One region of the Streptomyces sp. NPDC002490 genome, then DNA from elsewhere that is predicted to be linked to it. Evidence: riboswitches for the same ligand, from Rfam matches in the RefSeq annotation. Region 1 holds a riboswitch; the other holds the start of a gene.

Region 1 (14,031 bases):
GGTCCAGCAGGTGCCGCGGCGGGCGAGCAGCCGGCGCAGCCAGAGTTCGACGGCGACCAGGTCGGCGAGGCCGGCGAGGGCGTCCGGGGGCAGCGGTGCGCCCTCCGCGGCGGCCCGCAGGGCCTTGCGGACGGTCCGGGCCTCCACCAGCCCGGCGTCGGCGAGCAACGGGGTGCCGAACAGGTCCAGCAGGTCGGTGAGGGCGGTGCCCAGCCCGGTGCGGGCGGCGCTGGTCCGCGGGGCGGGCGCGGGGGTGCCCCAGCCGGGCGGCAGGTGGGAGATCCCGGAGTCGGCGAGGACCGTGCGCAGGACGTCGGCGCGTGCGCCGGGGCGCACCCGGAGCGCTTCGGGCAGCGCCCGGCAGGCGCGGACCACCTGGTTGTCGAGGAACGGGGCGTGCAGTCGCTGGGAGCGGACCTCGGCGGCCTGTTCCAGGATCCGCAGGCCGGCGGCGTGCCGGGCGAGCGCGGCCCGGGCGCGGAACTCCCCGGGGCGCAGGCCGGGCCCCGGCCCGGGACGGCCGGCGCCGCTCTGGAGGCGGGCGGCGACCTCGGCGAGGGCCTCGCCGGTGAGCCAGGGGGCGGCGGGCCCCGGGCGGGCCCAGGTGAGGGCGGCGAGGAAGGCCCGCAGCGGACCCTCGCCGCCGGGCTCCTCGGGGCGGCGGCGCAGCAGCCGGTCGGCGAGGGCGTCGATGCCGGCGCGGTGGGGGGTGCGGGCGAGGCGGCGGGCGGCGACGTAGGCGCGGGTGGCCCCGGGCAGGCCGAGGGAGCCGTTGCCGTCGACCTTGCCGAGGGCGGCGACGGGCCGGATCAGATGGCGTCGCTTGCGGTCGATGAGGAGGTCGGCGAGGCGGGCCGGGTGGGCGTCGAGGACCTGGCGGGCGCCGTGGCCGGTGAGGTGGTCGGCGCTGCCCGCGGCGAGCCGGGCCCGGTGCCGGGCCGCGGTGACCAGGCCGGGCCCGGGTTCGTCGGTGAGCGGGCCGTCCAGGTCGACGTAGGGGAGGGTGCGTTCGGTGCCGGCGACGACGACGTGGTGGAGGCGGGGGTCGGCGGCGAGGGCGCCCGCGCGGGCGAGTTCGTCGTCCTGCGCCCGCTCGTCGGCGGCGGGGGCGGCGAGGTCGTTGAAGGTGACGGCGAGGAGGCGTTCGCCGCCGCCGGTGCCGTGCCCGCGGACGGTGCCGGGCACGCCGGGCAGGCCGGCGGCGAGCAGGGCGAGGGTGGCGGAGGCGGGGCCGCCGGACAGGTCGGCGCCGACGCCGGGGGCGGGGGTGCCGCGGGCGGCCCGGCGGTCGGCGGGGCCCATCCCGGGGACGGGACCGGGGTCGGTGAGGGCGCCGGGGACGTGCCGGGGGGCGGAGAGGCGGGCCCGGACGGCTTCCACCAGGGCCTCGCGCACCCCGTCCACGGCGCTGGCCGCGTCGATGGGCGGCGCGGCCACGGTGAGGGAGGTGACGGGGTCGTACCCGGCGATCTCGCGGGCGCCCTGGCGCAGGATCAGCGCGTGTCCGGGCGGTACCCGGTGCACCCCGAGGTAGGGGGTGGAGTCGTGCAGGGCCTCGGGGACGTCGGGGGTGGCGAGGAGCGCGGCGAGGTGGCCGACGTCGAGGTGGGCCTCGACGAGGTCGGCGAGCGGGAGGGCGGCGGTGGCGTAGGCGGTGCCGCCCGACCAGGCGGTGTGGAAGACGGGCCGGGCACCGGCGAGGTCGCCGGCGACGGTGACCCGGCGGCCGCTCTGGACGACGGCGGTGTAGCTGCCGGACCAGGCGGTGAGGTGGCGCAGCGCGCCGCCGCGGGCGACCAGGAGTCCGTGGCGCAGTTCGTCGTCGGAGGCGCCGCAGGTGCCGAGGACGGCGAGGCGGGTCCCGGCGTCGACGGTGAGGGTGCGGATCTCGTCCGGGCGCCAGTCGCCGACCGCCCAGAGCGGGTCCGGGTCGGCCCACAGGAGTTGGGCGCCCACGGGTTGGAGGGTCTCGCCGTCCGCACCGACCGTGCCCGCACACCCCGGTCCGGACCTGCTCGGGGCGGCCGTGCTCCACCCCACCAACCACCGCATCGACGCCTCCACGAGCTGTGGACAACCAGTGCACCGCAGGAACCAGGAACCACGGACCCGGACCATGCTGCCACGAAGGAGGAGCGCGGGAGCGCCTCCCGGCCGGCTTCCCGGGTCGTGGTGCGCGGCCCCTCCGCACACCGGCGCGCGGGACGGCGGACGCGCACGGGCCGGAGAGCTGCGCGCTGCACGCGCCCCCCGTCCGCTCCCTGAGCGCCCCGGGGAGCGGGCGGCGCGACCAGGGGTGACGGTTCGTCGGCCGGGAGGCGGCTCATCCGAACCCCGCCGGTGCGGTCGGGTCGTCGATCGGGTGTATACGGTGGACGGGTCGGGTCGCCGACCGGTCCGCGCCCCGGCGCGGACCCGGGTTCGGGTGGTTCTGGGGGCGCTTGGCCGCCGGCGCCGCGGGCTCCTCCCCCGGGGAGTGGGCGCGGGACCGGAGCTCCGGCGCACGGAACGGACGGCGCGCACGGGGGTGTTCCTGCGCGAAGAGCTTGCGGAATCAACGGCAACAGGGGCGATATTCGGCCAACTTGGGCGAGCCGAAGCGCCCCGAGGGCTCCCGTGTGGACCCGTGTGGACACAACGTGCAGTCCGGGAGGCGGTGTTCGCCTCCCGGACCGGTCCGCCACCCGCGGGGATGAAGGCGGCGGTGTCCCCCAGCCCACTGGAACCTGTTCAGCGGGCCGACCCACGCACCATCCATGGAACCCACCGGCCCCCGGACGGAGAAGAGCGCACGGACGGGCGCACGGCCACACGTGTGGAGCACACAGTGATCGGGGGGCGGACGGGGGTCGCCACCACAATCTCGCCATCCGGAACTATGCCTCTTAACGCATGGGATGCGCCGAACTACGCTGTGTGTGTCTGTGTTTCACAGGGGCATATACCTCTGGGTACGGCCAACCGCTCATGCGGCCGGCACCCGGTACGCCCCCGGGAGGCGCGACGCGAATGCCGCGCGGTCAGCACCGCGGCGGCGGCCGTCTGTGTCGAGGGGTGGCGCATGTCCAGGGAGCAACGCGGACCGAACGAGAAGCTCGGCGCCGTACTCGCCCTCGCGGGGATCAGCAACGCCGGACTCGCCCGCCGGGTCAACGACCTCGGCGCCCAACGCGGTCTGACGCTGCGGTACGACAAGACCTCGGTGGCCCGCTGGGTGTCGAAGGGCATGGTGCCGCAGGGCGCCGCCCCGCACCTGATCGCCGCCGCCATCGGCCAGAAGCTGGGCCGCCCGGTCCCCCTGCACGAGATCGGCCTGGCCGACGCCGACCCGGCGCCCGAGGTGGGCCTCGCCTTCCCGCGGGACGTCGGCGCCGCCGTGAAGTCGGCGACCGAGCTGTACCGGCTGGACCTGGCCGGACGGCGGGCCGGCAGCGGCGGCATCTGGCAGTCCCTCGCCGGCTCCTTCGCGGTGAGCGCGTACGCCACGCCCACCTCCCGCTGGCTGATCACCCCCGCCGACAACTCCGTCGCCCGGGAGGCCAACCCGGCCGAGGACAGCGGCTCCGCGCTGAAGGTCGGCCACAGCGACGTCACCAAGCTCCGCGAGGCCGCCGAGGACGCCCGCCGCTGGGACTCCAAGTACGGCGGCGGCGACTGGCGTTCCTCGATGGTGCCCGAGTGCTTAAGGGTGGAGGCCGCGCCGCTGCTGCTCGGCTCCTACTCCGACGAGGTGGGCCGCGCCCTGTTCGGCGCCGCCGCGGAACTGACCCGGCTCGCCGGCTGGATGGCCTTCGACACCGGGCAGCAGGAGGCCGCCCAGCGGTACTACATCCAGGCCCTGCGGCTGGCCCGGGCGGCGGCGGACGTCCCGCTCGGCGGGTACGTGCTGGCCTCGATGTCGCTCCAGGCGACGTACCGGGGCTTCGGCGACGAGGGCGTCGACCTCGCGCAGGCCGCCCTGGAGCGCAACCGCGGCCTGGCCACCGCCCGGACCATGAGCTTCTTCCGCCTGGTGGAGGCCCGCGCCCACGCCCGGGCGGGTGACGCGGCGGCGGCCGGGACGGCGCTCAAGGCCGCCGAGGGCTGGCTGGAACGTTCCCGCGACGGCGACCACGACCCCACCTGGCTCGGCTTCTACTCCTACGACCGGTTCGCCGCCGACGCCGCCGAGTGCTACCGCGACCTCAAGGCCCCCCGCGAGGTCCGGCGCTTCACCGAGCACGCCCTGTCCCAGCCCACCGAGGAGTTCGTCCGCTCGCACGGGCTGCGGCTGGTGGTGTCCGCGGTCGCCGAACTGGAGTCCGGCAACCTCGACGCGGCGTGCGCCCAGGGCGTGCGCGCCGTGGAGGTCGCCAACCGGATCTCCTCCGCGCGCACCACCGAGTACGTGCGCGACCTCCTGCACCGCCTGGAGCCCTACGGGGACGAACCCCGGGTGGTCGAGCTGCGCGAACGGGCCCGACCGCTGCTGATGGCACCGGCCTGACCCGGCCCCGGTGACGGTCGGCGCCCCGTCCGCCGGCCCTTCCGCGGCCCCCGTCGAGCCCGCCCGGGCCCCGTGCCGACGTGACCTGCGTCAAAACCGACCCGGTCGGGTTTGACACCGCTGTCAGTGGCACAGTGCATTATCGGGAGCGGGAGGTGAGGCGCGTGGTGGCGTACGACTGCGATGTGCTGGTGATCGGTGGCGGTATCGTCGGGCTGTCCACGGCCCATGCGATCACCCGGGCTGCCCCGGGCACCCGGGTCACCGTGCTGGAGAAGGAGGCGGGCCCCGCCCTCCACCAGACCGGCCGCAACAGCGGGGTGATCCACAGCGGGGTCTACTACCGCCCGGGCTCCCTCAAGGCGCGGTACGCCGTCACCGGCGCCGCCGAGATGGTCAAGTTCTGCGCCGAGCACGACATCCCGCACGAGGTCACCGGGAAGCTGATCGTGGCCACCGGCCGCGCCGAGCTGCCCCGGCTGCACGGCCTGGTCCAACGCGGCCGGGAGAACGGCATCCCGGTGCGCGAGCTGGGCCCCACGCAGATCGCGGAGGCCGAACCCGCGGTGCGGGGCATCGCCGCGATCCACGTCGGCACCACCGGGATCTGCGACTACCCGGCGGTGGCCCGCCGGCTCGCCGAGGACTCCGGCGCGGAGATCCGCTACGGCGCCGAGGTCGTCCGCATCGACCGCCGGCCCGACCGCGGGGTGGCCGTGCTCACCGCCACCGGCGAGGTGCTGCGCGGCCGGGTGCTGGTGAACTGCGCCGGGCTGCACTGCGACCGCATCGCCCGGCTCAGCGGCGACGACCCCGACGTCCGGATCGTCCCCTTCCGCGGCGAGTACTACGAGCTGGCCCGGCCCGAGCTGGTGCGCGGACTGGTCTACCCGGTGCCCGACCCGGCCTTCCCCTTCCTCGGGGTGCACCTCACCCGCGGCATCGACGGCGGGGTGCACGTCGGCCCCAACGCCGTCCCCGCACTCGCCCGTGAGGGCTACGACTGGCGCACCCTGCACCCCGGGGAGCTGGCCGGCACCCTGTCCTGGCCCGGCTCCTGGCGGATCGCGGGCCGCCACTGGCGCTACGGCGGCGGCGAACTGCACCGCTCCCTGTCGAAGAAGGCGTTCACCCGGGCGGTGCGCCGACTGCTGCCCTCGGTCACCGCCGACGACCTGATACCGACCGCGGCCGGCGTCCGCGCCCAGGCCGTGCTGCGGGACGGCACCCTGGTCGACGACTTCCTGCTGCGCGAAGGCCCCCGCACCGTCCACGTGCTGAACGCCCCCTCCCCCGCCGCCACGGCCTCCCTGCCGATCGGACGGGAGGTCGCCGGCCGGGCGCTGCGGATGCTGACCGCCATCGACGACTGAGCCGGCGGTGCACCGGCCTTTCGTAGAATCGCAGGCACTGTGTCCGAGCATGACGAATCACTCCAGAGTCCCCGCGCCCCGCTGACCGGAGCACCCGGCCCGGCCCCCGCGGACCCCGAGCCGACCGCAGCACCCGGCCCGGCCGCCCGGTCGCGGATGTTCCCGCCCGGCGAGGGCCCCGCACCCGACCCCGCGGGCGCCCACTTCGACCGGCGCATCCGCAGCTTCCAGCCCCGCCGCAGCCGGGTCACCCGGGGGCAGGGCGACGCCATCCGCCGCCTCTGGCCCGCCTGGGGCCTCGACATCGACGGCAGCCGCGTCCTCGACCTCGACGAACTCTTCGGCGGGCTGCCCGTGGTGCTGGAGATCGGCTTCGGCATGGGCGAGGCCACCGCGCGGATGGCCGCCGAGGACCCCGGCACCGGCATCCTCGCCGTGGACGTCCACACCCCCGGCCAGGGCCATCTGCTGGGCCTCGCCGACCAGGCGGGCCTGGACAACGTCCGGGTCGCCAACGGGGACGCGATCATCCTGCTCAGCCGGATGTTGGCACCCGACAGCCTGGACGGGCTGCGCGTGTACTTCCCCGACCCCTGGCCCAAGAAGCGGCACCACAAGCGGCGCATCGTCCAGCCCGAGTTCCTGACGCTGGCCGCGAGCCGGCTGAAGCCGGGCGCCCTGCTGCACTGCGCGACGGACTGGGAACCGTACGCCGAGCAGATGCTGGAGGTGCTCACCGCGCACCCCGACTTCCAGAACGTGCAAGCCGACGGCGGCTTCGCACCCCGACCCGCGTTCCGACCGCGCACCCGCTTCGAGGGCCAGGGGCTGGAGAAGGGGCACGTGGTGCGTGACGTGCTGTTCCGCAGGTCGGTGCGGGCCGGGGACGACCGCTAGGGCATCGCCTCCGGGGCGGACGGCACCGTAGGGTCGTGGCGATGGCCACCACTCCCGCGCGACGCCCGACCGGGGACGGCGCTCCGCCCGGTCCCGCGCCCGCCGCCCTGCCCGACCTTCCCGCCGCCCCGCCCGCAGCGCCGCCCCGCGCGCGCTGGTGGCGGCGGCGGCGCGTGACGATCGGGGCGGGCGCCGGGGTGCTGGCCCTGTGCGGAACCGTGCTGCTGGCCCTGGTCCGCGAGGAGACCGGGACCCCGGGGTTCCTGGTGGGGCTCGCTCTGGCCGTGCTGCCGGTGCCGCTGCTGCTGGCCGCCTTCCACTGGCTGAACCGGGTGGCGCCGCGGCCCTGGCGGGACACCGCCTTCTGCTTCGCCTGGGGCTCCTGCGCCGCGGCGCTCATCTCCATCGTCGCCAACAGCTACGCCGTCCACTGGATAGCCGACGAGACCGCCGACCCGGACGGCGCGGACACCCTGGGGGCCACGGTCGTCGCCCCCGTGGTGGAGGAGTCCGCCAAGGCCGCGGCCATCCTGCTGGTCTTCGTGTTCCACCGGCGGGGCCTCACCCGCCTCCTCGACGGGGTGGTGGTCGCCGGAGTGACCGCCACCGGGTTCGCGTTCGTCGAGAACGTCCTCTACCTCGGCACCGCCTTCGACACCGACCGCACCAGCGGGGACACCGGGCTGGCCTCCCTCACCCTGATGACCTTCCTCGTCCGGGTCGTGCTGTCGCCGTTCGCCCATCCCCTGTTCACCGTGGTCACCGGCCTCGGCTTCGGGCTGGCCGCACTGCTGCCGCCCCGGCAACGCGTGCGGCGCGCCCTGGCCCCCGCCGTCGGACTGCTCCTCGCCATGGGGCTGCACGCCCTGTGGAACGGGTCCACCACCTTCGGCGACGCCGGATTCTTCCTGGTGTACGGGGTGTTCATGGTGCCCGTGTTCGGCGTGGTGACCTGGTGGACGCTCCGGACCCGGCAACGGGAACTGAAGGTCCTGCGCGAGGTGCTGCCCGACTACGTCGCGGCGGGCTGGCTCGCCTTCCCGGAACCCTTCGCCCTCGGCTCGCTGCGCGCCCGCACCCTGGCCCTGGACCACGCCCGCCACCACGGCGGCGCCCCGCTGCGCCGCACGGTCCGCGCCTACCAGGACGACGCCACCGCGCTGGCGCTCCTCCGGCACCGGGGCGCCCGCGGCGCCGCGGGCCCCGACTTCCTCGCCCGGGAACGCCGGCTGCTGGACGCCCTGTGGGACCGCCGGCACGCCGTGCGTCCGTCCCTGGTGCACGGCGCCCTGCTCACCGCGCCCTGGTCGGTGCTGCCGCCGCCCGCGTACGGCTACGGCGCCCGGTTCCCCCACGGGCACCCCGGCTACGGGCCGCCGTCCCCCGGGGCGCCCGTGCCGGCGCCGGGCACCGCCCCGGGCCGGCCGGCCGAGGGGCAGGGCTGACCGGCACGGCCACGGACGTGGACGCCGGCCCGGGCCCGGTTCGCCGTGCGCTCGGCGCAGCGGGTGAAGTGCGCGGGCGAGGACGGCCCGCTCCTCCACCACGACCGGGACCCGCAGTGGCACGAACGCGTGGACGGCAGGCCGTGCCCGCTCCGGGTCCCGGGCCGCGAGCGGGCCGGGACCCGGAGCGGGCACGGGCGGGCGTCAGGCGGACGCCTCGGTGAGCAGGGAGACTTCGGCGTCCGTGAGTTCCAGCTCCGCCACCGCGAGGAGGGCGGTGAGTTGCTCGGGGGTGCGGGCGCTCGCCAGCGGGGCGGCGATCGTGGGGCGGGCGGCCAGCCAGGCGAGGGCGATGGTGGCGGGCTCGGCGCCCCGCTCCGCGGCGACCGCGTCGAGGGCGGCGAGCACCCGCCGGCCGCGGTCGGTGGCGAGGTGGCGGGAGGCCGAACCGGAGCGGGCGCTGTCGACGGGGGTGCCGGGCCGGTACTTGCCGGTGAGGAAGCCCGCGGCGAGCGAGAAGTAGGGCACGGCCGCGAGCCCGTTGCGGGAGGCGACCTGCTGGAGGGTGCCCTCGTAGCTGTCGCGGGCGACGAGGTTGTACTCGGGCTGGAGGACCGCGTAGCGGGCCAGTCCCTCGCGGTCGGAGAAGTCCAGTGATTCCTGGAGCCGTTCGGGGCTGATGTTGGAGGCGGCGACGGCCCGGACCTTGCCGGCGCGGACCAGGTCGTCCAGGGCGCCGACGATCTCCTCCACCGGCACGGTCACATCGTCGAAGTGGGTGTAGTACAGGTCGATGTAGTCGGTGCCGAGCCGGGTGAGGGAGGCGTCCGCGGCGGCCTTGACGGTGGTGGCGGAGAGGCCCTTGTAGTCGGGGTGGGAGCCGACCTTGGTGGCGACGACGACGTCCGCGCGGTTGCCGCGGGCGGCCATCCACCGGCCGATCAGGGTTTCGGACTCGCCGCCCCGGTTGCCGTCCGCCCAGGCGGAGTAGGCGTCGGCGGTGTCGAGGAAGTTGCCGCCCGCGTCGGCGTAGGCGTCGAGCACGGCGAAGGTCTGGGAGGTGTCCGCGGTCCAACCGAAGACGTTGCCGCCGAGGGCGAGCGGGAAGACGTCGAGGCCGGACGGACCGAGCGGGCGCAGAGTGGTCATGGTGCTAGTCAACACCCCTGGCCGGCAACGCCTTCCCCGGACCGGCGGACCTGGTGCGTCGAGGGGACGAACCCGGTCCGCCGGCGCTCTCGCGGTGTGGGGGGACACCCGTCGCGGAACCGGGCGCACGACCGCGTGCGGAGGTGCGCCGGGCGCCGGTGGGGGTGACGGGTGGGTACGGGGGCCGCGGACCCGGGAGGGTCAGAGGCTGAGGCCCTTGCCGCGCAGGAACGCGGCCGGGTCGACGGCGGCGCCGCCGCCGGGGTGGACCTCCAGGTGCAGGTGGGCGCCGGTGCTCTTGCCGGTGGAGCCCACCGAGCCGATGAACTGGCCGGTGGTGACCTTCTGGCCGACGCTCACGCCGATGGACGACTGGTGGGCGTACCAGAGTTCGGTGCCGTCGTCGAGGGTGAGGACCGTGCGGTAGCCGTACGAGCCGGACCAACCGGCCTGGGTGATGGTGCCGCTGCCGATGGCCTTCAGCGGGGTGCCGGCGCCGGCGGCGAAGTCGAGGCCGGTGTGGGCGCCGGAGGACCACATCGCACCGGACTGCCCGTAGGAGGAGGTCAGCGTGTACGAGGAGAGGGGGAGCGTGAAGCTCTTGGCGAGCTTCGCGAGGCGCTCCTTCTCGGCCTGCGCGGCCTTGGCCCTCGCCTCGGCCTCCGCCTTCCTGCGCTCCGCCTCGGCCTTGGCCTTCGCCTTGGCCTTCGCTTCGGCTTCCGCCTTGGCCTTGGCCTTGGCCTCCGCCTTGGCGGCGGCTTCGGCGGCCTTCTTCACGGCGGCCTTCTCGGCTGCGGCGCGGGCCGCGGCCTCGGCCTGGTCCTGCTGCTGCTCGGCCTGCTGGAGGATGCGGGTGCGCAGGGCCTCGCCCGCGTCGGTGGCGCCCCGGGCGGCGTCGGCGGTGGTGACGCCGGCACCGGTCAGGGGGGCCACGGCGGGGGTGGCGGCGGCCTTCTGCTGGGGCTCCTCGGCGGAGTCCCCGGGCATGATCGAGCCGAGGTCGAGGTCGGGCATCGAAATCTTGATGGGGGGCTTGCCGCCCTGCGCGGTGGCGATGCCGCCCGCGCCGACCGCGGCGATGACGCCGACGCCCAGGACCGTGGAGCTGCGGGCGAGCCCGCCGCGCTGCTTGGCGACGCGGTGGCGACCGCGCACCGGTCGGACGGTGTCGGCGGTGGGGTTCCAGACCTCCCGCGCCTCGCCCTCGGTGACCTCGGGGCCGTACACCCGCTGGTAGGGGGAATGGGTCCCGTCCTCGACGGTCGTGGATGCGTGAGGGGCTTCGGGGGCAGGCCGATTGGACGCCACTGAGGCGTACTCCTTCCTTCCTTCTCGCCTACCGGGTTAGCTGACGGGTTCGGAGCAGGAAGGTCTCCTACGGGTCGCCTTCACGAGAAGGCGGCCCGATTCACCCCAAGGTGGTGGTTCCCCGGTTCCCTCGCGGGATTCGGCGCGTGCGCACGGAGCCGCCTCTGTGACGGCTGGGACGACCGCGCTGCGTTATCGAACGTTAATAGACCCGGGGCTCGGATTCCAAGCGCTTCCGAGTGATCGTTAGCGCTCACAGCAGGGACTTATCAGGACACGGAGGGGCGGATACGGGCGAGTTGGCGGTCGGACAATATTCCTCGGCGAGGCACTTTTTTCCCTGACGGATACTCAGTTGTTATCGGAAAGCGAAGCCGTGACTACAGGGGGTGAGGGGGCTGATGGGAGGCCGCCGGACGGCGGGGCACCGCCCCCGCCGCCGGGGGCGTCAGGGCCGTCGCACCGCCAACATGGCGAGGTCGTCCTCCGGTCCCGCGCCCGTGTGCCGGACGACCTCCTGGGTGAGGGCGGCCAGCAGCTCCTCCGGGCCGGGGAAGGCCCGGCCCCGCAGCCACCGCGCCGGATCGAAGAACTCCCCCCGCCCGTCCCGGGCCTCGGACAGTCCGTCGGTGTACACCAGCAGGGTCGTCCCCGGCGGGAAGTCCACCTGGTCGCAGGAGTCGGGCCACACCCCCAGGTCGAGCATGCCCAACGGCAGTGCCGGACGGCGCGGGAACACCACGGTCAGCCCCCCGTCCGGGACCAGCAGCAGCGGTGTCGGATGCCCCCGGTTGAGGATCCGCACCACGTCCTGACCGTGCGGCAGCTCGGCGAGCACCGCGGTCGTGAACCCCTCGAAGTCGTCGACCTCGCGCCGGCGCACCCCCTCCCGGGCGAGGGCGCGTTCCAGCCGACCCGCCACCGCCTCCAGGGTCGCCTCCTGCTCCGCGGCCTCCCGGAAGGCCCCGATGAGCACCGCCACCGCCGACACCGCGCCCATCCCCTTGCCCCGCACGTCACCCACCACCAGCCGGACCCCGTGCGGGGTGTCCTGCACCGCGTACAGGTCACCGCCGATGGACGCGTCGGCCTGCGCGGCCTCGTAGCGGGCGGCGATGTCGAAGCCGCCGATCCGGGCCGCGGGCTCCGGCAGCACGGCCCGCTGGGCCGCCTCCGCGACCTCCCGGGCCGAGGCCAGCCGGGCACTGCTGCGGCGGGTGAGCCGGTTGATCACGACGGCCAGGACGGACACCACGACGATCGTGGCCAGGTCGGTGAAGGACTCGGCCCGCCCCAGGTCCCCGTCCTCCCACCGCTCGCTGATCATGGCGGCGCAGGCCGCGAGCCCGATGGCCACCGTGCCGAGCAGCCCGTAGAAGGGGGCGGCGGCCAGCGGTGCCGCGGCCAACAGGGGCGCGGCGGTGATCCGGGACGGGGTCAGCTCGTCGTAGAACACCCCGGCCACGATCAGCAGCAGCGGAAGCGCCCGGACGAACCGGTTGCCCCGGCGGGCCCGGCGATGACGCCCGCCGACACCCGTCCGCGCACGGGCCCCGGCCTCCGCGGACTCCTCCTCGGTCGGTGCACCTCCGTGGCCCACGTACCGTCTCCCGCCGCCTGCCTACCGATCGCCGCCCGTCCCAGGCTGGCCCCCGCCCGGGCCGGCAGCGACCCGTACGGGCCGTACGGGTGAGGGCAGCACACGACGAAGGCCCGGAAGCAAGGGCTTCCGGGCCTTCGTACGGAGTAGCGGGGACAGGATTTGAACCTGCGACCTCTGGGTTATGAGCCCAGCGAGCTACCGAGCTGCTCCACCCCGCGTCGGTAAGCCCAACTCTACACCACGTCCGGACCCCTCCGACCACGCCTTTTCCGCTACCGCCCACCCGCCCGCCCGGCGCACCGGACGACCCCCGCCCGGCGGACCCGGCACCCGGTCAACGGGCGCACCGCGGGAGCTGCCCGGTTCGGGTGGCGATGCGGCGGATTCTCGACGGTGGCCGCCCGACGCCCGTCATCCTGGGCCCATGAGTGACGAGACCTGCCCGGCGTGCGGCGGCACCGGACTCACCGAACACGAACAGCACACGGTCGAGACCGACGAGGAGGGCAGCCAGACGCCCCTGGTGCGGCGGTGGACCGGGGCCTGCGGGACCTGCACCGGGACCGGCCAATCCCACTAGGAGACGCACATGCGCACCTGGTACGTCTGCCTGGGCTGCACCGCCCGGTACCTTCCGCCCGCCCCCCTGCCGCTCCCCCCGGGCCCCGTCGCCCGAGCCCGGGACGAACCCGCCGACCCGGTCGCCTGCCAGGAACCCGCCTGCCGCGAGAAGGCGGCCCGCATCGTCGACAGCGTCGGCCTCCCGGCCGAGACCCTCGCCCGCTGGGCGCGCAGGGCCGCCGGCCTCGACGGCGACCGCCGCGCCCCCCGCGGCCACCGACCCGCCCGCGGCCGTCGCTCCGCCGCCGGCCCGGGGGCGGGCCGCAACAAGTTCCTGTGAGAGCGCCGGGGGGCCGGCCCGGCCGTCCGGTCCCGTGCGGAGCGGGTGGGCCCGTGCGGCGCTCACGCGCCGCCCGTTGCGCTCGACAACGCCGTGCAGCCGCCCGCTCGTTGGACGCGGGGGCGTCGGAGCCCGTCGCCGACGCCCCGTTCGTCCGGTCCCTCACCGCGCGCCCGCGGCCGGGAATGACGGAGCGCCCCGACCGGTGGAAACCGGTCGGGGCGCTCCGTCGCAGGTCAGAGGGTTTCCCTGGCTGCCGATGGTAGGCCGTGTGGGACTCGAACCCACAACCAATGGATTAAAAGTCCACTGCTCTGCCAATTGAGCTAACGGCCCCTACCCGCAGAGCATAGCGGGGCACCAGGGACAGGCGGGGCCTGTCCCCCGGTGGTGGCGGGGTCGGCGTCCGGTGGGCCGGGTGGACGAGGGGCCGGGGCCGCCGCCACGGGGCGCACCTTCATCCTGACACCATCGGCGTCCGGGTGCGTGCTGGTTTTCGGGCACGCACCCGAACAACGGCGAACCGGGTGCCGCCCCTTGACGAACAGGCGGCACGAGGGGCGGGCACCCGGTTCAGCGAACGGACCCGGGGTCAGCCGTTGCGCTTCCAGCGCGGCTTGTCGTCGCGGCGGTTGAGGCCGGCGCCCCGGTGGTCGTCACGACGGCCGTACGGGCGGTCGTGGCCGCCGGTGCGGTGGCCGCCCGAGGGGCGGTCGTCACGACGGTCGCGGTTGAAGGGGCGGTCGTGGCCGCTGCGGTGGCCGGAGGACGGGCGCTCGTCCCGGCGGAACCCACCGCGCTCCGGACGGTCGCCGTCGCGGCGGAAGCCTCCGCGGTCGCCGTCACGACGGTCGTCCCGGCGGAAGCCC
Region 2 (14,031 bases), on a different contig from region 1:
TGGAGCAGGTGGTCGTCGACTTCTGGGAGAAGAAGTACGACGTGCTGGTGTCCACGACGATCGTGGAGTCCGGGATCGACATCTCCAACGCGAACACCCTGATCGTGGAGCGCGGCGACAACTTCGGACTGTCGCAGCTGCACCAGCTGCGCGGCCGGGTGGGCCGGGGCCGCGAGCGCGGCTACGCCTACTTCCTGTACCCGCCGGAGAAGCCGCTCACCGAGACCGCGCACGAGCGGCTGGCGACGATCGCGCAGCACACCGAGATGGGCGCGGGCATGTACGTGGCGATGAAGGACCTGGAGATCCGCGGCGCGGGCAACCTCCTGGGCGGCGAGCAGTCCGGCCACATCGCGGGCGTCGGCTTCGACCTGTACGTGCGGATGGTCGGCGAGGCGGTGGCGGACTACCGGGCGTCGCTGGAGGGCGGGGTGGAGGAGGAGCCGCCGCTGGAGGTCAAGATCGAGCTTCCGGTGGACGCGCACGTCCCGCACGACTACGCCCCCGGGGAGCGGCTGCGGCTCCAGGCGTACCGGTCGATCGCCTCGGCGAACACGGAGGCCGATGTCGCGGCCGTCCGGGAGGAGCTGACCGACCGCTACGGCAAGCTGCCGGAGCCGGTGGAGAACCTGCTGTTGGTGGCCGGGTTGCGGATGCTGGCCCGGGCCTGCGGGGTCGGCGAGGTCGTGCTCCAGGGCACCAACATCCGGTTCGCGTCGGTGGAGTTGCGGGAGTCCCAGGAGCTGCGGCTGAAGCGGCTGTACCCGGGCTCGGTCATCAAGGCGGCGAGCGGTCAGCTGCTGGTGCCCCGCCCCAAGACGGCGAAGGTCGGCGGCAAGCCGTTGACGGGCCGCGAGCTGTTGGCGTGGACGGGCGAGTTCCTGGCGTCGATCCTGGGGTCCTGACGGGAGCGCCCGGCCGGGGAAGCCGCGCGGGCCGTCACCGGACGACCGGTGGCGGCCCGCGCGGCTTCCCCGTTCCCGCCCCCTCACGGCCGAGGGGCGGTGCGCGCACCGGCGGGGGAGGCTTCCCAGGTCGGTTCGTCGCCGCTCACGGCAGGGCGGCGGATCAGAAGTTCCCGTTCCCGATCAGTTCGCCGTCGGCGTCGTAGACGGTGACCAGGCCGCCGCCGTCCTCGGTCTTCTTCCACTCGGCGAAGGCGGAGGCCAGCAGCTTGGCGGGGCCGCTGCCGCTGCCCATGATGCCGCCGGTGTAGTCGGTGTAGACGTCGGCGGTGCTGAGGATGTCGTTGATGTCGTCGGCGCCCTGGACCTTGGTGACGTGGGAGACGGCGTCCTTCTCCTTGGGCGTGCCGTTCTTGTTCACGAACGCCTTGAAGCGGTCGGCCTGCGAGCCCTTCGCCGCGGCCTCGCCCTTCTCCTTGGCCTCCCCGCCGCCCGCCGAGTCCTTCTCCCCGGTGCTCGCCGCGGCGGAGCTGTCCTTCTTGGCGCCCGTGCCCTCCTCCTCGGGGGTGCACCCCACCGCTCCGACCGCGGCGATGCCGACGATGAGGCCGATGGCGAGCGTCTTCCTGATGCCCATGAAGGGTCCCCTCCCACATGTGAAGGCCCCCGAACCGAGGTGCCATTCGTTCAGTGGGTCAATAACAACAGATGCTGTGAACCGAGTCAACACGTGCTCTCGCGAACTGAAAGTTCACGGCGTGAATGGATGGGTTGTATGTGGCTAGGTATGCTCGGTGTCACATGGAGCACGGGGATGAGGGAGGTCGGCGGGTGCCCGACAACGCCACGGAGGTCACCGCCGCCGGGATCGCGCGACTCGCGGGGGTGGGCCGGGCCGCCGTCAGCAACTGGCGCCGCCGCCACTCCGACTTCCCCCGACCGGTGGGCGGCACCGAGACCAGCCCCTCCTTCGCCCTGGCCCACGTCGAGGAGTGGCTGCGCCGGCAGGGCAAGCTCGCCGAGGTGCCGCCCCGGGAACGGGTCTGGCAGCAGCTCGCCGGGCATCCCGCCGGTCCCGTCACCGCACTCGTCCACGCGGGCTGTGCCCTGCTGCTGGTGCGCGACCGCCCCACCGACTGGCTGGAAATCGCCGCCGCCTCCGACCGCCGGATGCCGGAACTCCTCCCCGAGGCCCTGGCGAAGGTCATCGTCAGCCGCTTCGGAACCCACACCCCCGACACCTCCGGGCGGCCGGGCTCCGGTTCACAGCCCGCGGCCTCCGCCGCCGCCGTCACCCCGCCCACCGCCGAAGACCTCGCCCCCTCCGTACCGCTGCTGCGGGGGGTCGCCGACCTCGCCGCCGAACACGGCGCCCGCCAGACCTTCGAGTTCCTGCTCGGTCGTCACCTCGACGCCAACCCGCGGCAGTACACGCTCACCCCCACCGGACCCGCCGAACTCATGGCGGAACTCGCCGGCGAGGTCCGCACCGTCCTCGACCCCGCCTGCGGCACCGGCGCCCTGCTGCGCGCCGCCCGCACCCCCGGAGGCCGCCACGCCCGGTACGCCCAGGAGGCCGTCCCCGACCTCGCGGCGCTCACCGCCCTGCGGCTCGCGCTGCACGACGGGGCCGACGTGCACGCCCGGGCCGGCGACACCCTGCGCGCCGACGCCTTCCCCGGCCTGCGGGTCGACGCCGTCCTGTGCCACCCGCCGTTCAACGAACGCAACTGGGGACACGACGAACTCGCCTACGACCCGCGCTGGGAGTACGGCTTCCCGGCCCGGACCGAGTCCGAACTGGCCTGGGTGCAGCACTCCGTCGCCCATCTGCGCGACGGCGGCACCGCCGTGCTGCTGATGCCGCCGGCCGCCGCCTCCCGCCGCTCCGGCCGCCGCATCCGCGCCGACCTGCTCCGCCGCGGGGCACTGCGGGCCGTCATCGCCCTGCCCGCCGGCTCGGCCCCGCCCTACAACATCCCCCTCCACCTGTGGGTGCTGCGCCGCCCCGTCGCCGGGCAGCCCCCCGCCCACCCCGACGTACTGCTCGTCGACGCCGCCGGGGACACCCCCGACGGCCGCCCCCGGCCCGGCTGGTCGACCGTGCGGGACGCCGTCCTCGACGCCTGGCGCCCCTACGACCGCACCGGCACCGCCGAGGACCGGCCGGGGCTCAGCCGCTCCGTCCCCGTCGTCGAACTCCTCGACGACGACGTCGACCTGACCCCCGCCCGCCACCTGCCGCCGCCGGCCGCGGGCGGCGGGGCCGCCGAACTCGCCGCCGTCCACCGCCGCCTCGGCGACACCCTGAAGCTCACCGCCGAGCTCACCCCGCCCCCGCCGCCGTCCGAGGCGGACCCCGAGGTCCGCTGGCCGCTGACCACGATCGGCGAACTCGCCCGCGCCGGCGCGGTGGTGCTGCGCACCGCGACCGTCCACGCCCCGCCGACCACCACCGGCACGACCCCGTCGGACCGGGACCCCGGCGCCGGTCGCACCCCCGTCCTCACCGACCACGACGTGCTCGCCGGCGCCGCCCCCTCCGCCGAACTGCCCGCGGGCGAACTCCCCGAGGACGCCGTGCTCACCGAAGCCGGCGACGTGGTGGTGCCCGTCCTCGGCGGCGGCGCGGTCGCCCGGGTCGTCGCCGAGGACGCCACCGGCGCCGCCCTCGGCCGCAACCTGACCCTGCTGCGCCCCGACCCGACCGCCCTCGACCCCTGGTTCCTCGCCGGCTTCCTGCGCGGCACCGCCAACAACCGCCAGGCCAGCAGCTACGCCTCCACGGCCACCCGGCTCGACGTGCGCCGGATGCAGGTGCCCCGCATCCCGCTGGACCAGCAGCGCCGCTACGGCGACCGGTTCCGGGCACTGGCCGCCTTCGAGGACGCGCTGCGCCTGGCCGGGGCGCTCGGCGAACGCCTGGTGCGCGGCATGCACGACGGCCTCACCGACGGAACGGTCCCCCCGGACGCCCTGCCCGGCGGGGACGGCGCCCCGGCCGGCCGGCGGAGCTGAAACCGGACCGGCGTCCGGGGGCGCAGCCCCCCGGGCGTCCGGTCGAACCCCCGTGAACCGTAACGTTTCGCCACGGGACGGAGTTCGGGTTCCCGACATCGGCGGATCCGCCGCCGGATACGGCCTATACGCTCGGACCCGCACCGCATCCGCAGGACCCCACGGCGCCGCCCGGCGGCCCGGCCCGAACAGGAGAGCCATGTACGGCACCCCACCGCAGCAGCCCCCGCGGCCGGCGAACGGGTCGCTCATCGCGCTCCGGGTGCTGTTCGTGACGGTGGCCGTGGGCAGTTGCGGCCTGCTCGGCTGGACGGCCCTGCTGAGGGTCGCCGTCGTCACCCGCGCCCGGCGCGACTGGCAGTACTTCTCCCTCGCGCTCGCGGTCCTCCTCGTGGGGTTCGCCATGGTCGCCGCGGACCGGACGGAGAACCTCGACACCTGGCACGGCAACGTCGGCATGGCCGTCCTGCTGCTGTCGGGCCTCGCCTGCGCCGGCTACTTCCTGTACGCCGACATCCGCCACTTCCGCACGGTCCCCGGCCCGTGGCCCGCCGCCCACCCGCCCCGCCCCGTGCCGCCCGCGGCCCCGACGGCCGGCTACGGCTACCCCCCGACCGCGCACCCCGGACCCCCGGTTGCCCCGCACTCCGGACACCCTGTCGCCCCGCACTCCGTCACCCACCCGGCCGCCCCCGCACCCCCGTACCCGGGCCCCGGCCCGGTGCCCGCGCCCCCGGCGCACTCCCCGAGCCCGCCGCCGGTGCCACCCCCCGCGCCCGGCCGCATCGACCAGGTCCGCGCCGAACTCGACGAGCTCAGCGACTACCTGCGCCGCCAGGAACCCGACCACGGCGACCCCCGGGGCCGCGGAGGGGACGCCTGGTGACCGGACGCGTCGTCGCCGACCGCTACGCGCTCTCCACCCTCATCGGCCAGGGCGGCATGGGCCAGGTCTGGACCGCCTACGACCAGCGCCTCGACCGCCGGGTCGCGGTCAAGCTGCTCCGCCCCGACCGGGTCACCGGCCCCGGCAGCGCCGAGACCGAGGAACTGCGCCGCCGCTTCGTGCGCGAGTGCCGCATCACCGCCCAGGTCGACCACCCGGGGCTGGTCACCGTGCACGACGCCGGCAGCGAGGACGGCGACCTCTACCTCGTGATGCAGTACGTCGACGGCGCCGACCTCTCCGACCACCTCGCCGAACACGACCCCTACCCCTGGCCCTGGGCGGTCGCCGTCGCCGCCCAACTGTGCGCGGTGCTCTCCGCCGTGCACGCCGTGCCGATAGTCCACCGCGACCTCAAGCCCCGCAACGTGATGGTCCGCCAGGACGGCACCGTCACCGTGCTCGACCTCGGCGTCGCCTCCGTCATGGACTCCGACACCACCCGCCTCACCCACACCGGTTCCCCCATCGGCAGCCCCGCCTACATGGCGCCCGAACAGGCCATGGGCGGCGCCGTCGGCCCCTACACCGACCTGTACGCGCTCGGGGTGCTGCTGCACGAACTCCTCAGCGGTGACGTGCCCTTCGCCGGCTCCACCGCGCTCGGCGTGCTCCACCGCCACCTCTACGAACCGCCGCTCCCGGTCCGCCGACGCCGCCCCGAGGTCCCCGAGGCCCTGGAGTCCCTGGTGCTCCGCCTGCTCTCCAAGGACCCCCAGCACCGCCCGGCCAGCGCCCAGGAGGTGTACGAGCACCTGCTGCCGCTGCTCCCGCAGCGCGGCGCCCCGACCGGCGCGCCCCTCGACCCCACCCGCCCCTTCCTGCGCCCGCACGCCCCCTGGCCCGACCGCGCGGTCACCCCCGCGCCCCGCCCCGCGGCCCCGCCGGTCGCCGCACCGACCGCGGGCACCACCGGCCCCGGCCGCCCCGACGTGGCGGTGGCCGTCGACGAGGTCAAGCGCCTGCTCGGCGAGGGCCGGATCACCCAGGCCGTCGACATCCTCGGCGCGATCCTGCCCGCCGCCGCCGCCCAGCACGGCGAACGGTCCCCCGTGGTGCGCACCCTGCGCAAGCAGTACGCGGCCACCCTCATGGACGACGGCCAGTACCGGCGCGCCCTGCCCGAACTGCACCGCCTCGCCGAGGACCGGGCCGCCGAGGCCGGCCCCGCCGACCCCCAGGCCCTGCGCTTCCGCTACGACGCCGCGCACTGCCTGGAGCAACTCGGCGAACCCGCCGCCGCGCTCGCCGAGTACCGCGCCCTGCTGCCGCACTTCGAGCACCACGACAACCCGTACGCCCAGAACCCCTACACCGCCGCCGACCCCGACCTGCCGTTCGAGATCCGCCGCCGCATCGGGCACCTGCTGCTCGCCCTCGGCGACCGGACCGCCGCCCACGACACCCTGGTGCGGCTGCTGCACGACGCCACCGGACGGCACGGACCCGGCCACCCGATCCCGGTGGAGGTCCAGCGCACCCTCCAGTGGTTGGGCCAGGTCAGGGGCTGACCGGCCGCCGCCGCCCGCGCGGCGCGCACCGGGTGACACGCGTACCCCGGCCGTCGGCGGCTCGTTGGTGCATCGGGGCCGGCCGCCACTTCGGCGGAATCAGGTCTGCCGAACCAGTGGCCGAACCACCGGCCACTGCCTACCATCGATCACCGCTGGACTTTGTGCACCGAAGCACAATCTCGCCGCCGGGAGGCTCCTTTGCACCGCCGCCGTCGCACCGCAGTCACCCTCTCCGCCGCCGCCCTGCTCGCGGCGACCCCCCTGCTCACCGCCTGCGGCAACGACGCACGGCCGGGCGCGGCGGCCGTCGTCGGCGAGCAGCGGATCACCGTCGAACAGCTGGAGGGCCGGGTCAACGCGGTGCGCGCCGCCCAGCGCACGGCGATCGAGGACGACGCCCAGTACGCGCAGGTCCTCGCGGGCTCCGGCGAACTGACCCGTTCCACGCTGCACACCATGGTGCTGGACCGGGTGCTGGCCAGGGCCGCGCACGACGCCGGGGTCGGCGTGACCCGCAAGGACGTCCAGCAGTTGCGCAAGGGGCTGGCCCTCCAGGCCGGCGGCGAGAAGGGGCTCCAGGCCGCCTGGCTCCAGCAGTACAACGTGCCGCCGAGCCAACTCGACGCCAGCCTGCGCACGGAGGTCAGCGCGCAGAAGCTCTCCGAGGCCCTGGGCGCGGACATGAACACCCCGGCCGGCCAGCGGACCTTCTGGAAGGCGCTCGGGAACGCCTCCGAGGCGCTCGGCGTCCGCCTCAACCCCCGCTACGGCACCTGGAGCGTCGCCGAGAACGGCCGGGTCGGCCGGGTGGACGCGCCCACTCCGTGGGTGCGCGCGGTGAGCGAGCCGGACCCCGGGGCCACCGTCCTCTGACCCGCCCGCCCCGCACCGGCGGGGCACCGCGCGGTGGGCTAGGTTCGTCGGGTGAGGGAGAACGACACCGACGCCGATCAGCGCGGACCCGGCGGCGCGCCGGGCCGCGTCGTCCTGGTCACCACCAGCCACCGGGTGGCGCCCGGACTGCTGTCCTGGCCCGCCTGGCAGGTACTGCGCACCGCCGACCGCGTGCTCTGCGCGGACCCCGACCACCCCCAGCTCCCCTATCTACGGGAGGCGGGGGTGACGGTGGAGGCCGTCGAGCCCGACGCCCGGGACCTGGTCGACGCGGCGGCCGGCCGCACGGTGGCCGTCCTCGCCCGGGACGAGGGGGAGCCCCGGCTCACCGACGGACTGGCCCGCCTCGCCGGCTCCGGCCGCACCGTCATGCCGGAGCTGGAGTTGCTGCCCGCCTCCTACGACCTCCCCGGCGCCCGGCTGCTGGACGTCGTGCAGGTCATGGACCGCATCCGGCTGGACTGCCCCTGGTCGTCCCTGCGCACCCACCGCGGCCTGGCCCGGCACGCCGTCGAGGAGGCGTACGAACTCGTCGAGGCCATCGAGACCGACGACCGGGACGAGCTGCGCGAGGAACTCGGCGACGTCCTGCTCCAGGTGGTCTTCCACGCCCGCATCGCCCAGGACGACGCGGAACGGCCGTTCTCCATCGACGACGTGGCCGCCGGGCTCGTCACCAAACTGGTCCACCGCCATCCGCACCTCTTCGGCGACGCCACCGCGACCACCCCCGAGGAGGTCCAGGCGCTCTGGCTGAGCACCAAGGCCGAGGAGAAGCACCGGCGCACCTCGGTCACCGACGGCGTTCCGCTGGCCCAGCCCGCCCTGGCCCTCGTCGGCAAGCTCGCCGCCCGGGTCGGCTCCGCGGGCCTGGAGGTCCCCGTGCCCACCGGTGAGGGCCTCGGCTACGCGCTGCTGGCGCTGGCCGTCCGCGCCCAGGACGAGGGCGTCGACCCGGAGACCGCGCTGCGGGCCGCGGCCCGCAGCTACCGGGACGCGATCCGCGCCGCCGAGGGTGTCTGAGGTGTCCGGGACGTCCGGGGGCGCGCCGACCGGGCCCGCCCTGTTCAGCTGGGAGTTCGCGACCGATCCGTACCCGGCGTACGCCTGGCTGCGGGAGCACGCCCCGGTGCACCGCACCCGACTGCCGAGCGGGGTGGAGGCGTGGTTGGTCACCCGCTACGCCGACGCCCGCCGCGCCCTCGCGGACGGTCGGCTCAGCAAGAACCCGGAGCACCACGACGAGCCGGCGCACGCCAGGGGTCGGACCGGCATCCCCGGCGAGCGCAAGGCCGAGTTGATGACCCACCTGCTCAACATCGACCCGCCCGACCACACCCGGTTGCGGCGCCTGGTCTCCAAGGCGTTCACCCCGCGCCGGGTGGCCGCGTTCGCACCCCGGGTACAGCAGTTGACGGACCGCTTCATCGACGACTTCGCCGCCCGCGGCGAGGCCGACCTCATCCACGAGTTCGCCTTCCCGCTGCCCATCTACGCCATTTGCGATCTGCTGGGGGTGCCCGCCGAGGACCAGGACGACTTCCGCGACTGGGCCGGGATGATGATCCGGCACGGCGGGGGCCCGCGGGGCGGGGTCGCGCGCAGCGTGAAGAAGATGCGCGGCTACCTGGTGGACCTGATCCACCGCAAGCGGGCCGACCCGGGCGAGGACCTGATCTCGGGGCTGATCCGGGCGTCCGACCACGGCGAGCACCTCACCGAGGGCGAGGCCGCGGCGATGGCGTTCATCCTCCTGTTCGCGGGGTTCGAAACGACCGTCAACCTGATCGGCAACGGCACGTTCGCCCTGCTCACCCACCCCGAACAGCGCGCGCTGCTGCAAGGGTCGCTGAACGACGGGACCGCCGGGAGCACCGGGCTGTTGACCACTGCGGTGGAGGAACTGCTGCGCTACGACGGCCCCGTGGAGATGGCCACCTGGCGGTTCGCCACCGAGCCGCTGCGCCTGGGCGGGCAGGACGTCGAGCGGGGGGACCCGGTGCTGGTGGTGCTGGCCGCGGCCGATCGCGACCCGGCCCGCTTCGACCGCCCCGACCACCTCGACCTGACCCGCCGCGACAATCCGCACCTGGGCTACGGCCACGGCATCCACTACTGCCTGGGCGCTCCGTTGGCCCGTCTGGAGGGGCAGACCGCGCTGGCCACCCTGCTACGCCGGTTGCCGGACCTCGAACTGGCCGCGGCTCCGGAGGAACTGCGCTGGCGCGGGGGTCTGATCATGCGCGGGCTACGGACGTTGCCGGTCCGGTTCACCCCGCGCTGAGGCGGCATTCCGCCCGACGGGGTGCACTCCGGTGGGTATCCGTAGGTGTTCCGCACCGGGTGCATACCGGTCGGGAACGGCGTCAACCGCCTCGCCGACGTGTCAACCCGCTTGTTGGCCAGGGGAGTTGTCGCCCGGTGGCCGATGGGTCGGGCCGTCCCCCAGATAGGGGAGGGGAGCGAGTTCCGTGACGAGTGGTGTTGATGTGACATCACATCCGTGATGTTCGCGTGATCTGCGCTGCATTAACTTGTGACAAGCGTTCGACTCCGGTTACGTTCACGACGACTTCGGCGGCCTCCAACCGCCGCGGGTCGGTCCCCGTTGTCGCACGAAAGGCCACCGCATGCTCTCCGGGAACGGTCGTCATCGACGCCCCCGTCAGGCCCCCGCTCTGGTCGTCGCGGCAGGGGTCACCAGCTCCGCGATCGCCCTGCCGCTGCTGGGCGCCACGGGTGCGAGCGCGGCGGAGGCCGCGACCTGGGACCGGCTGGCGGAGTGCGAGAGCGGCGGTGCCTGGAGCGCCAACGACGGCAACGGTTTCTACGGTGGGCTCCAGATCGGCCAGGAGGCCTGGGAGAAGCACGGCGGCCTCTCCTACGCGGTCAGCCCCGACCAGGCCAGCCGCTCCCAGCAGATCGCGGTCGGCGAGCGCATCCTCGCCGCGCAGGGACCCGCCGCATGGCCGGGTTGCAGTGCGGCCGTGGGGCTCGACAAGGGCGGCCCGGCGGCCGAAGTGGACCCGGGCGGTCCGGTGCAGCCCGGCAAGAAGAGCGGCAGCGTCTCCGACGGGGTGTCGGCCGGAGTGACCTCGGGTAAGACGGACGCCTCCCTCTCCACCGCCGACCGGCCGAAGCCGGAGAACGAGTCCGGTGCGTCCAAGGCGCCCACCACCGACCCCTCGGAGGTGCCGAGCTCCTCGGGCACCACCCCCTCGTCGCCGGCCTCGCCCTCCGACTCCCCGTCGTCCTCGCCGGACGAGGGCTCCTCCGAGACCCCCGGCTCCTCGCCGTCGACCGATCCGACCGCTCCGTCCTCGCCCGGTACGGAGAGTCCCGGTCAGACCCCGGGCGAGGGCACCGGAACCGAGTCCGGCGAGCCGGGTGCGACGCCCTCGACCGAACCGTCCGGCACCACCGGCGCCACCGAAGCGGGCGCGGCGGAGGCCGAGGTCGACGCCGGCACCGGCCGTCACCGGGGCGAGGCGGCGACCGAGGAGGCCACCGCCTCCCGGAGCGAGGAGAGCATCGGCAAGCACGCTTCCCGCAGCACGGAACGGGAGGCGCTGGACGCCTCGTACACCGTCAAGTCCGGTGACAACCTGTCGGCCATCGCCGACTCCCAGGGCGTCGAAGGGGGTTGGGCCGCGCTCTACGACGGCAACAAGGGCACCGTGGGGGGCGACCCGCACCACATCGTGCCCGGTCAGAGCCTCGACCTGGCGCCCGAAAAGCCCGAGAAGAAGCAGTAGTTCGACACCTAATGTCCTAATTTGGCGCGTGGGGTGGAAGTGAGACATGGGTCTCATCGGACGTCCATGGCTTTGAGTTTCACCCCCGCCCATGCATACGGTCAGTGCCGTTCGCCGATGCGGACACCGATCGCCGTCACGCCGAATCCTGCCGACGGTGGCTCGGGACCAGTCGTCGCGTGAAGCGCCGTTGGCAGGAGCGGGGGAACCAAGGTAAGCGCCGAACGGGCCGGCCTCGGGAGTCGAAACGGGACTCCCGACGGGCCACCGGACGGCTAGGGGTGGAGCCGCGCGTCAGGCGCGGCCGGGCACTCACTCGGCCCGAACCCGACAGCTCACCTCGTAGGCGTCGGTGAGGGGATGACTCATGCTGTTCTCCGGCAAGGGCAAGCACCGCAAGCCCGGCAAGGCCACCCGAATCGTCACCGTCGCGGGTGTGACCGGTGCGGCCGTGGCCGCCCCGCTGATGACGGCGACCAGCGCGTCGGCCGCCACCGCCGCCGAGTGGGACCGCGTCGCCCAGTGCGAGTCGGGCGGCAACTGGTCCATCAACACCGGCAACGGTTACTACGGCGGCCTCCAGTTCTCCGCCTCCACCTGGGCCGCCTTCGGCGGCACCAAGTACGCGCCCACCGCCAACCTGGCCTCCAAGGCGCAGCAGATCGAGATAGCCGAGAAGGTCCTCGCGGGTCAGGGCAAGGGCGCCTGGCCGAGCTGCGGCGTCGGCCTGTCCAACGCCCCCTACGGCGGCGGCGCCGCCGTGCCCCAGCAGCAGGCCGCCCCCAAGCCCCAGCCGCAGCAGACCGCGCCGCAGCAGCAGGCCGCACCCAAGCAGCAGACCGAGCAGCGCGCCGCCCGCACCCAGGACCGCGCCCCGGCGGCCCAGCCCGCGCAGCCGGCCCCGCAGGCGAAGCCCGCCGCTCCGGCCAAGACGGTCCAGACCCCCACCGGCAAGAAGGTGCAGAAGGGCGACGGCGAGTACAAGGTCGTCCGGGGCGACAGCCTGAGCGCCATCGCCGCGGCCGAGGGCGTCAAGGGCGGCTGGCAGCGGCTGTTCGAGCTGAACGACGACATCATCGACGACGCCGACTTCATCTACCCGGGTCAGCAGCTCCACCTCTCCTGACCCCGCGCCGGGGACCCGCTCCCGCCGCCGCGCCGCCCCATCGGTGCGTGCGCCGGGGGCCGGGCACGCCCCGGCCGTTCGGACCACCCCAGGCTCCGGCCCGCCCCGGCCGCGAGCCGCACCCCCCGGTCGAGCCGCGCCCCGGCCCGACCGGGACCCGTCCCCTCGGGTCAGTCCGCCCCGGTGCACGATCCCCGCGCCGGGGCGGAGGTGTGTCCGGGAGCCCCCGGAAATCCGACACGCCCGGGGCTCAAGTGAAGCCCCGGGCACCCATTTGTTTGCGGACGGAACAATTTGGTTTCCGTTTGTCCACAGGGCGGGCGGCCGAGTGGCCGACCTCCCCGGGGCCGTTAGGCTCAGGGGCGGCGGGACCACCGGCCCCGCATACTCGCGTCACATCCCAGAAGGAGATGCTCGTGCCGTCCATCGACGTCGTCGTAGCCCGGGAAATCCTGGACTCCCGAGGCAATCCCACGGTCGAGGTCGAGGTCGGCCTCGACGACGGCAGCACCGGCCGTGCCGCCGTTCCGTCCGGCGCCTCCACGGGCGCCTTCGAGGCCCTCGAACTGCGGGACGGCGACGCCAACCGCTACGGCGGCAAGGGCGTCGAGAAGGCCGTCCTCGCGGTCATCGAGCAGATCGGTCCGGAGCTCGTCGGCTACGACGCCACCGAGCAGCGCCTGATCGACCAGGCGATGTTCGACCTGGACGCCACCCCGGACAAGTCCTCGCTCGGCGCCAACGCCATCCTCGGCGTCTCCCTCGCCGTCGCGCACGCCGCCTCCGAGGCCAGCGACCTGCCGCTGTTCCGCTACCTGGGCGGCCCCAACGCGCACCTGCTGCCGGTGCCGATGATGAACATCCTGAACGGCGGCTCGCACGCCGACTCCAACGTGGACATCCAGGAGTTCATGATCGCGCCGATCGGCGCCGAGTCCTTCTCCGAGGCCCTGCGCTGGGGCACCGAGGTCTACCACACCCTGAAGAAGGTGCTGAAGGCCAAGGGCCTGAACACCGGCCTCGGCGACGAGGGCGGCTTCGCCCCCAACCTCGGCTCCAACCGCGAGGCCCTCGACCTGATCCTCGAAGCGATCAAGGAGGCCGGTTACACCCCCGGCCAGCAGGTCGCCCTCGCCCTCGACGTGGCCGCCTCCGAGTTCTACAAGGACGGCGTGTACGTCTTCGAGGGCAAGGAGCGCACCGCCGCCGAGATGACCGACTACTACGCGGAGCTCGTCGACGCGTACCCGCTGGTCTCGATCGAGGACCCGCTGTTCGAGGACGACTGGGCCGGCTGGAACGAGATCACCAGCCGCCTCGGCGACAAGGTCCAGCTCGTCGGCGACGACCTGTTCGTCACCAACCCCGAGCGCCTGGCCCGCGGCATCGAGGAGAACTCCGCGAACGCCCTGCTCGTCAAGGTCAACCAGATCGGTTCGCTCACCGAGACCCTGGACGCCGTGGAGCTCGCCCAGCGCAGCGGCTTCAAGTGCATGATGAGCCACCGCTCCGGCGAGACCGAGGACGTCACCATCGCCGACCTCGCCGTCGCCACCAACTGCGGCCAGATCAAGACCGGTGCCCCGGCCCGCTCCGAGCGCGTCGCCAAGTACAACCAGCTGCTGCGCATCGAGGAGATCCTCGACGACGCCGCCGTGTACGCCGGTCGCAGCGCCTTCCCCCGCTTCAAGGGCTGATCGGCACGAGCCGCGCGGCCACCCCCGTCCGGGCCCCCGACCGGGCACCGGCGAGGGTGGCTGCGAACGTCCCCGCACCCGGTCCCGTACCGTGTGCGGGGACGTACGCACATCACGGGAGTGACGGGGAGGCCGAGAGATGGCCGTCAAGGACCGGGACCGGTTCTCGACCGCGA

What was found. Region 1 has a riboswitch for cyclic di-AMP ahead of ABT092_RS29245 (M23 family metallopeptidase). Riboswitches for the same ligand answer to the same signal wherever they lie in the genome.
Region 2: it holds a riboswitch for cyclic di-AMP, as region 1 does, so the genes downstream of both, ABT092_RS12975 (LysM peptidoglycan-binding domain-containing protein) here and ABT092_RS29245 (M23 family metallopeptidase) in region 1, are expected to answer to the same signal.

The regions. Positions count from the first base shown of each region.
Region 1 covers NZ_JBEOWM010000077.1:1,161-15,191, forward strand. Annotated here, with positions in the region: gene ABT092_RS29215 (asparagine synthase-related protein) at 1-2,052, opposite strand, end outside; gene ABT092_RS29220 (NsdA family TPR-like regulatory protein) at 3,062-4,486, shown strand; gene lhgD (L-2-hydroxyglutarate dehydrogenase) at 4,621-5,859, shown strand; gene trmB (tRNA (guanosine(46)-N7)-methyltransferase TrmB) at 5,899-6,756, shown strand; gene ABT092_RS29235 (PrsW family intramembrane metalloprotease) at 6,798-8,201, shown strand; gene ABT092_RS29240 (aldo/keto reductase) at 8,406-9,350, opposite strand; gene ABT092_RS29245 (M23 family metallopeptidase) at 9,552-10,658, opposite strand; cyclic di-AMP (ydaO/yuaA leader) riboswitch at 10,669-10,813, opposite strand; gene ABT092_RS29250 (PP2C family protein-serine/threonine phosphatase) at 11,107-12,258, opposite strand; tRNA gene ABT092_RS29255 (tRNA-Met) at 12,406-12,479, opposite strand; gene ABT092_RS29260 (hypothetical protein) at 12,686-12,841, shown strand; gene ABT092_RS29265 (hypothetical protein) at 12,851-13,162, shown strand; tRNA gene ABT092_RS29270 (tRNA-Lys) at 13,423-13,498, opposite strand; gene ABT092_RS29275 (DEAD/DEAH box helicase) at 13,755-14,031, opposite strand, start outside.
Region 2 covers NZ_JBEOWM010000016.1:72,619-86,649, reverse strand. Annotated here, with positions in the region: gene mfd (transcription-repair coupling factor) at 1-905, shown strand, start outside; gene ABT092_RS13015 (hypothetical protein) at 1,069-1,542, opposite strand; gene ABT092_RS13010 (N-6 DNA methylase) at 1,737-3,923, shown strand; gene ABT092_RS13005 (hypothetical protein) at 4,123-4,809, shown strand; gene ABT092_RS13000 (serine/threonine-protein kinase) at 4,806-6,380, shown strand; gene ABT092_RS12995 (SurA N-terminal domain-containing protein) at 6,582-7,256, shown strand; gene ABT092_RS12990 (nucleoside triphosphate pyrophosphohydrolase) at 7,308-8,300, shown strand; gene ABT092_RS12985 (cytochrome P450 family protein) at 8,302-9,561, shown strand; gene ABT092_RS12980 (transglycosylase family protein) at 9,908-11,032, shown strand; cyclic di-AMP (ydaO/yuaA leader) riboswitch at 11,208-11,396, shown strand; gene ABT092_RS12975 (LysM peptidoglycan-binding domain-containing protein) at 11,400-12,158, shown strand; gene eno (phosphopyruvate hydratase) at 12,575-13,855, shown strand; gene ABT092_RS12965 (FtsB family cell division protein) at 13,995-14,031, shown strand, end outside.